DNA from 2 places in the Amycolatopsis sp. WAC 04197 genome. Region 2 is predicted to be linked to the other one. Evidence: riboswitches for the same ligand, from Rfam matches in the RefSeq annotation. Region 2 holds a riboswitch; the other holds the start of a gene.
The links. A riboswitch is a leader RNA that binds a small molecule or an ion and turns the genes downstream of it on or off. The one in region 2 is predicted to bind S-adenosylmethionine.

Region 1 (3,807 bases), on a different contig from region 2:
GATGCTGCTGACAGGCGACATCGAGCTCGCCGCGCAGTCCGACCTGATGGCCGAGGGCGCCGATCTGCGTGCCGAGATCCTGAAGGTCCCGCATCACGGAAGTCGTTACACGGCACCGGATTTCCTCAACGCCGTCGCACCGCGGGCCGCGTTGGTGAGCGTCGGTGCCGGAAACACCTACGGTCATCCGAACAAGTCCACTTTGGACAGCCTGGTGGCCGTCGGCGCGTCGGTCGCCAGGACGGACACGGACGGCGACACCGCGGTGGTCGCGGACGGGCGAGGCCTCGCCCTGGTACGCCGGGGTGAGCCCCGCGGCCCGCCTCGTTCCTGAGGCGGGCCGGCGGGAACTCAGATGCCCAGCGCCCTTCAGATACCCAGAGCTTCGCGGACCGCGTCGGCCGAGGCGCTGACGGTGGCCTTCGGGCCGATCTTGTCCTCGACGGCGTCGAGGGTCTTGAGGCCGTCGCCGGTGATCAGCAGGACGATCTCCTCGTCCGGGTTGAGCTTGCCGGTCTCGATGAGCTTCTTGGCCGTCGCGACGGTCACGCCGCCCGCGGTCTCGGTGAAGATGCCCTCGGTGCGGGCGAGCAGCCGGATGCCCTCGACGACCTCTTCGTCGGTGACGTCTTCGATCGCGCCACCGGTGCGGTTGACCACGTCGAGGACGTAGGGGCCGTCGGCCGGGTTCCCGATCGCCAGCGACCGGGCGATCGTGTCCGGCTTGACCGGCTGGACGACGTCGTGACCGGCCCGGAAGGCCGCCGAGACGGGGGAGCAGCCGGTGGCCTGCGCGCCAAACACCTTGTACGGCGTCTCGTCGACGAGGCCGAGCTGACCGAACTCGCGGAAACCCTTGTCCACCTTGGTGAGCTGGGAACCGGAGGCGATCGGCACCACGATCTGGGAGGGAAGCCGCCAGCCGAGCTGTTCGGCGACCTCGAAGGCCAGCGTCTTGGAACCTTCCGAGTAGTAGGGCCGGACGTTCACGTTGACGAACGCCCAGCTCTCCTGCTCGGCGGCGAGCTGGGTGGCGAGCCGGTTCACGTCGTCGTAGTTGCCGTCGACCGCGATCAGGTCGCCGTCGTACACGGCGGTGGTGAGGATCTTGGCGCGCTCGAGGGTCTTCGGGATCAGCACGACCGACCGCCAGCCCGCGCGGGCCGCCGCGGCGGCGACGGCGTTGGCCAGGTTGCCGGTCGACGGACAGGCCAGCACGTCGAATCCGAATTCGCGGGCGGCGGCCAGCGCGACGGCGACCACGCGGTCCTTGAACGAGTGGGTGGGGTTCCCGGTGTCGTCCTTGACCCAGACCTTCTTGACGCCCAAGGCTTTCGCGAGCCTGTCGGCCTGGATGAGCCGGGTGGCGCCGGGTTCGGTGTTGGGGATCTCTTCGACGTTCGACGGAACGGGAAGGAGCTTCTTGTAGCGCCAGATGTTCTTCGGTCCGGCTTCGATGTCCTCGCGGCGCACGCGGCCGAAGTCGTAGGCGACTTCGAGCGGCGAGAAGTCCTCGGCGGAAACGAATTCGGGGGCGAGCGGCTGCCGGTGTCCCTCTTCCTTCGACACCAGTTCGACGGCCGGTCCGAGATCCGGGGTCTTGGTGGTGGAGGTCGTGCCGAGGGTTGCGGTCATCGCGAGGTTCCTTTCCTCATCTGCCCCGCCGGTGGCGGGCCGGAATTGGCACCGTGTTCGTCAGCTATCCCGCGATCGCGGGATGACAGGCTGACGCCGGTTGCCGGGGCTTCATCGGGCCGTTCCCTCTGCCCCTCTGGATGAGCGGTATTCGATTGTCGGCACGCGCGTCAGCGCGTCGCCTCGCCAACACCGTACGACATGAGCCTCAGGTGGGGCCACCGTGCCCGGAACACATCACCGGACAAAGCACACGAGAGGACGAGTGGCAGGATCGTCACCGTGACGACGCAAGCTTCCGCCCCATCGCCGCTGGTCCTGGTTCTCGGTGAGGAAGAGCTGCTGATCGAACGTGCGGTCCGCAGTGCTTCGGACGCGGCCAAAGCGGCCGATCCGACGGCGGATCTCACCCGGATCCGGGTGTCGGACCTCACAGTCCCGGCGCTCGCGGAAATGGTCAGCCCTTCGCTGTTCGCCGAGGGCAGGGTGATCGTCCTCGAATCCGCGCACGACATCTCGCAGGAGCTCGCCGACGGGGTGATGGCCTACGTCAAGGCGCCCGCCGACGGCATCGTGCTCGTCGTCGTGCACAGCGGAGGCGGCCGGAGCAAGGCCGCGAAAGGGCTTCCAGCCGCCTTGAAAAAGGCGGGCGCGGAAGTCGTCGAATGCCCGAAGCTGACCAAGGCCGCCGAGCGGGAATCCTTTGTCCGCAACGAGGTCCGCCGGGTCGGCGGGAAGATCGACGGTGCGGCCGTGCTCGCGTTGATCGACGCCGTCGGCTCGGATCTGCGCGAGCTGTCGTCGGCGGCGACCCAGCTCGTCGCGGACGCCGGCGGGGCGGTCGACGAGCAGGCCGTCCGGCGCTACCACCGTGGCCGAGCGGACGTGAACGGTTTCGCCGTCGCCGAGAAGGCCGTCGCCGGCGACAAGGCGGCGGCGCTGGAGTCGCTGCGCTGGGCGATGCAGCTGGGCGTACCGCACGTGCTGGTCGCGGACGCGCTCGCCGACGCCGTCCGCACGATCGCGCGGGTGTCCGGCGCCGGTCGCGGCAACCCGAATCAGATGGCGGGCGAGCTGGGGATGCCGCCCTGGAAGGTGCGCAAGGCGCAGGGGCAGGCCCGCGGCTGGGGGCAGGACGGTCTGGCCACCGCGATGCGCGTGGTCGCCCGGCTCAACGCCGAGGTCAAGGGCGTGGCGGCCAACCCGGAGTACGCCTTGGAGCGCGCGGTCCTGGAGGTCGTCGACGCCCACGGCACAAGCCGCTGAGAACGGCGAAGGGCCCCGGCGACGCGAGTCGCCGGGGCCCTTCGAAAGCCGATCAGAGAGAGTTCGCGCGCTTCGCGAGCGCGGACTTCTTGTTGGCGGCCTGGTTGGCGTGGATGACGCCCTTGGTCACGGCCTTGTCCAGCTTCTTGGCCGCGTCCTTCTGCAGCTCCAGGGCCTTGGCCTTGTCACCGGCGTCGGCGGCCTCGCGGAACTTGCGGATCGCGGTCTTCACCGAGGACCGGATCGCCTGGTTGCGCTGACGCGCCTTCTCGTTGGTGGTGATGCGCTTGATCTGCGACTTGATGTTGGCCACGGGGGCGCTCCTCTTGAATCTCTCGGTGGTTTCACCGCCGCGCTGTGACCGGCCCTGCGTGCTCGTGGGAGCGGCGCGGGTTTCCTCCATGACGGAATGCCACACGACGGTGAAAGGCAAGCTTAACAGCCGTCCCGGCACGGCTCGCGCCAGCCTCGGGAGGGCTGCTTACGGTACGGTGAAGATCGTAGTGCCTAGGGTTCCGCCGCCTGCCCGTTCAGCGAAAACACACAATCAGGGCAGACGGGACCGGTCCGAGCGGCACCATCGGCGGAGCCGGAAGCGCCGCCGTTCATCTGACGGGACAAAAGCCTGGAGGACCGGGTTTTCCGCATGCGCGGAAAACGTGAAAGGTCCGCTGTGAACGCCACCGCTCTGTCCTTCGTCGTCATCGCCGCCGTCGTCCACGCGGGTTGGAACCTCGCCGCCAAGCGGATCCGCCGCGGCGGAGCCAGGTTCGTCTGGGCGTACTACAGCCTTTCCGCGATCCTGCTCGTCCCCGTCATGGCGGTCTCGCTGGCCGTGGAACCACAACGTCCACAGTGGACCTGGCTGTTCGCCGCCGTGGTCACCGCCGTGTTCCATGTCACGTA
Region 2 (3,807 bases):
AACCGGCACCAGCTGCTCACCCCGGCCGGTGCCCAACGCGGTCCCGCCATAGAGCGCGAACGGGACATCACTGCCGAGCTTCGCGGCGATACCCGCCAGTTCGTCTCGGGAGATGTCAAGCTTCCAAAGCGACGCGAGCCCCACCAGGGTCGCGGCCGCGTCAGCGCTACCACCGGCCATCCCACCTGCCACCGGGATGCCTTTGCGCAGTACGACCCTGACCTTGGACTCGCCGTCCGCCTTGCCGACATGTGCCGCCAGCGCCTGCGCCGCCTTCCAAGCGAGGTTGTTGGCCCCCGTAGGTACGGAGCCTTCGCCTTCGCCGTAGACCTCGACACCGGGATCTTCGGTGACCGCGACGGTCACCTCGTCGGTCAAGGAAAGCGCCTGGAACACGGTCACCAGCTCGTGGTAACCGTCCGGGCGTACGTCACCGACCGACAGGTGCAGGTTGACCTTGGCGGGAACCCTGACGGTTACTGGGGGCGGTACGACGGCGAGCACCCGTCAAGCCTACGTGGCCGTTCCACTTGCGCTGCCACCAGGAGAAAAGAGAACAGGACGAGTCGGACACGAACGGGCCGCCCCGGACGGATTTCGTCCTGAGCGGCCCGTTCGTGGAGGAATCAGGCAGCGACACCCTGCGGTCCGCGGACCGGGTGGGTCACGTGGCCGCCGCGTTCGGCGATCCAGGCGAGCGCGGCGTCCGCGCGCTCACCTCGCACACCGAGACGGAACCGGCCCACCGGCGTGTCGCCGATCCGGGTCAGGCCGCCGCCGATGGTGGCGAGTTCGACGTCGAAGCGACCGGCGGCCTCCGGGAGGAGCGCACCGACCGAAGCGAAGCCGACGAGCACGACGTCCACTGCCCGGTCGTACTTCGAGGCCTGCGCCCGCCCGGTCTCGATCGCGGGAAGCAGCGCCTGCGCGGTCCGGCTGTTCGGGTCGGAAACCAGGTCGAGCACGGTCCCTCGTTCGATGATCGCCCCAGCCTCCAGAACCGCGACGTCGTCGCAGACACGGCGAACCACGCCGGCGTCGGGAGTGGTGAGCAGCACGGTGACTCCGAGCTCGGCACGGGCCCGGTCGAGCACGGTCAGGACCGCGCCGGTCTCCTCGGACTGCACACCGGCGGTCGGGTCGTCGGCCAAGAGCACGGACGGCCCGGCGGCCAGCGCTTTGGCGATGGCGACTCGGCGCAGCTGCCCTTCGGACAGGTCACCCGGCCGCTGCCCCGCCCGAGGGGTGAGACCGACCAGGTCGAGCAGGTTGCCGACCCGGTTGCGACGCTGCGGCCCGTCGAGACCGAGCTGTTCGAGCGGGGAGGCGATGTTGCCGGCGATGGTGCGCTCGGCGAGCAATTCCGGCTTGGTGCTCACGACACCGACCTGCCGCCGGATCTCGCGCAGCCGGCGTCCGTCGAGCGTCCCGGTGTTGAGGCCGTCGAGGCGGACGACGCCGCGGTCGGGGCGCTCCTGAAGACCGATGCAACGAGCGAGGGTCGACTTGCCGGAGCCCGCCGGGCCGACGACTCCGAACAGCGAGCCCGCCTGGATGTCCACGCTCACATCGCGCAGCGCGACGACGGGATTTCCGTTGAGGGGAAAGGATTTGGACAGGTTTTCGACAGTGATCACGAGAGGCTCCATGCGAATGGGGCGCTGCTTCTTTCGAGCGCGCCGACCGTCACCGAGTGACCGTCCGGAAACGGACGGTTTTCAGAGGTAAGGGAGAAGGACTCAGGCAGTAACGGTGGAGCGTCGACACGCACTTACCGTGCGGCGACCTTCATCGACGACACGTCGCCTGGTCAGCAGGAGCGGGTGGGTGACCCTGTTCATTAGGCACAGCCTCCATCGGTCCTGGCTGTAGCACCTGCCCTGTGGAGGGTGGTTGCTGCGACTTCGGCGAGCCAGGTCTCTCAGTCGCTCGGGATGGCTCACTGAGTAAAACCGATCCCACTGGATGAAAGCAAGCGCGTAGGCGCAGATCACACGTCTGGTCGCGTCCATCATACAGGATCCGCTGTCCATATATTGGAACAAAGGCAGGCGCCTTCGGCCTGCCTCAGGCGGGCTACCTGCTAAGACAATGCCGGCTCATACAGATCGAGAGGAAGACTTACGCACTCGTGCTGACCTGGGCCGAGGGGCGTTCGCGCGGTGCCGGTCACATCCCTGGCAGGCGGTCAACCCGCGGCTGCGGCGATCCGCGCGAACTGGTGGACATCCAACTGCTCACCGCGCGTCTTGGGATCGATACCCGCCTTCTCGAGCAGCGCCCCCGCCCGTTCGGCGGAACCGGCCCATGACGCCAGCGCGGCGCGCAAGGTCTTCCGCCGCTGGGAGAAAGCGGCGTCGACCACCGCGAACAATCGCTCCCGGTCCACGGACGACACCACCTCACCCCGCTCGAAAGCGACCAGTGCGGAGTCCACGTTCGGAACGGGCCAGAACACCGCGCGAGGCACCGCGGCGACCTTGCGCGCCTTTCCGTACCACGCGAGCTTGACGCTGGGGACGCCGTAGGTCCGGCTCCCCGGGCCGGCCGCCATCCGGTCCGCCACTTCCGTCTGGACCATCACGAGGCCACTGGTCAGCGACGGCAGCTCGGCGAGTAGGTGAAGCACGACTGGAACCGCGACGTTGTACGGCAGGTTCGCGACGAGCGCCGTCGGACGCGCGGGCAGGTCGTCCGCCGTGATCCTCAACGCGTCCGCGCCGACGACCGTCAATCGTTCGGCTCCGCCCCGTTCGGCGGCGGTATTCGGCAATCGCCCCGCCAGCACGGGATCGATTTCGACCGCGACGACCTCGGCGCCGGTCGCGAGCAGTCCGAGCGTCAAGGAGCCGAGGCCTGGCCCGACCTCCAACACGACATCGCCTTCGCCAACCCCCGAGAGGTCGACGATGCGTCGCACCGTGTTGGGATCGTGCACGAAGTTCTGGCCGAGCTTCTTGGTCGGACGTACGTCCAGCTCGGCCGCCAGCGCCCTGATCTCCGCAGGACCGAGCAGTTCAGTCACCCGACGATCGTAACCAGCCCCGGTGGGCCACTATTGGCCGGTGGACGACGTCGTACTCGAGGGCGAAAAAGTCCGGCTGCGCGACTGGACGCCGAGCGACCTTCGACCGCTTCGCGACCTACTCGATCCCACTCGGCCCTGGCACGAAACGAACGGGCCCTACTTCGGCACCCCGAGCGCGGCAGCGGCCGACTCGACGGCACGCGAACTCACCACGCCCACGGCCGAGCCCTCCGATCCCCGCGCCAGCCTCGCCGTATGCGATCTGAAGGACGGCGGCTTGATCGGCAGGGTCAGCTGGTACTGGGAAAGCAGGCAGACCGACTGGCGGCGGATGGGCTTGGTGATCTACGACGAGCGGTACTGGGGCGGCGGGTACGGCACTGAGGCCTTACGCCTGTGGACGACCTATTTGTTCGCTCGCACCGACACGCTCCGCCTGGACTTCGCCACGTTCTCGGGGAATCCGGGGATGATCGCCGTCGGGCAGCGGCTGGGATTCGTCGAGGAGGGCCGGTTCCGACGCGCTCGACGCTGGTCCGGAGGCGTGCATGACGCCGTCGTCTACGGGGTGCTCCGGGAGGAGTGGGACCGGATGAACCAGTTGAGCGCCGAGCCGTGATCCCGCCCCCACCATCCGTATGGCGTTTTCGAACTGACACGTATCCCACTCCCGTGTGATCGGCGCAGGTCAGCGCAGCCGGAGCGTAATGATCATCCACCCGATCGATACCGTGCATTCGTTCGAATCTGCCTCGACAATCGAGGGATGACCAGCACAA

Region 1: it holds a riboswitch for S-adenosylmethionine, as region 2 does, so the genes downstream of both, thrC (threonine synthase) here and DMC64_RS11750 (methionine ABC transporter ATP-binding protein) in region 2, are expected to answer to the same signal.

The regions. Positions count from the first base shown of each region.
Region 1 covers NZ_QHJK01000014.1:57,905-61,711, reverse strand. The annotation lists gene DMC64_RS37675 (ComEC/Rec2 family competence protein) at 1-334, shown strand, start outside; gene thrC (threonine synthase) at 370-1,635, opposite strand; SAM riboswitch class I at 1,649-1,782, opposite strand; gene holA (DNA polymerase III subunit delta) at 1,918-2,901, shown strand; gene rpsT (30S ribosomal protein S20) at 2,954-3,214, opposite strand; gene DMC64_RS37655 (EamA family transporter) at 3,548-3,807, shown strand, end outside.
Region 2 covers NZ_QHJK01000002.1:933,307-937,113, reverse strand. The annotation lists gene DMC64_RS11755 (4-(cytidine 5'-diphospho)-2-C-methyl-D-erythritol kinase) at 1-504, opposite strand, end outside; gene DMC64_RS11750 (methionine ABC transporter ATP-binding protein) at 627-1,637, opposite strand; SAM riboswitch class I at 1,851-1,941, opposite strand; gene rsmA (16S rRNA (adenine(1518)-N(6)/adenine(1519)-N(6))-dimethyltransferase RsmA) at 2,189-3,025, opposite strand; gene DMC64_RS11740 (GNAT family N-acetyltransferase) at 3,066-3,647, shown strand; gene DMC64_RS11735 (DUF222 domain-containing protein) at 3,795-3,807, shown strand, end outside.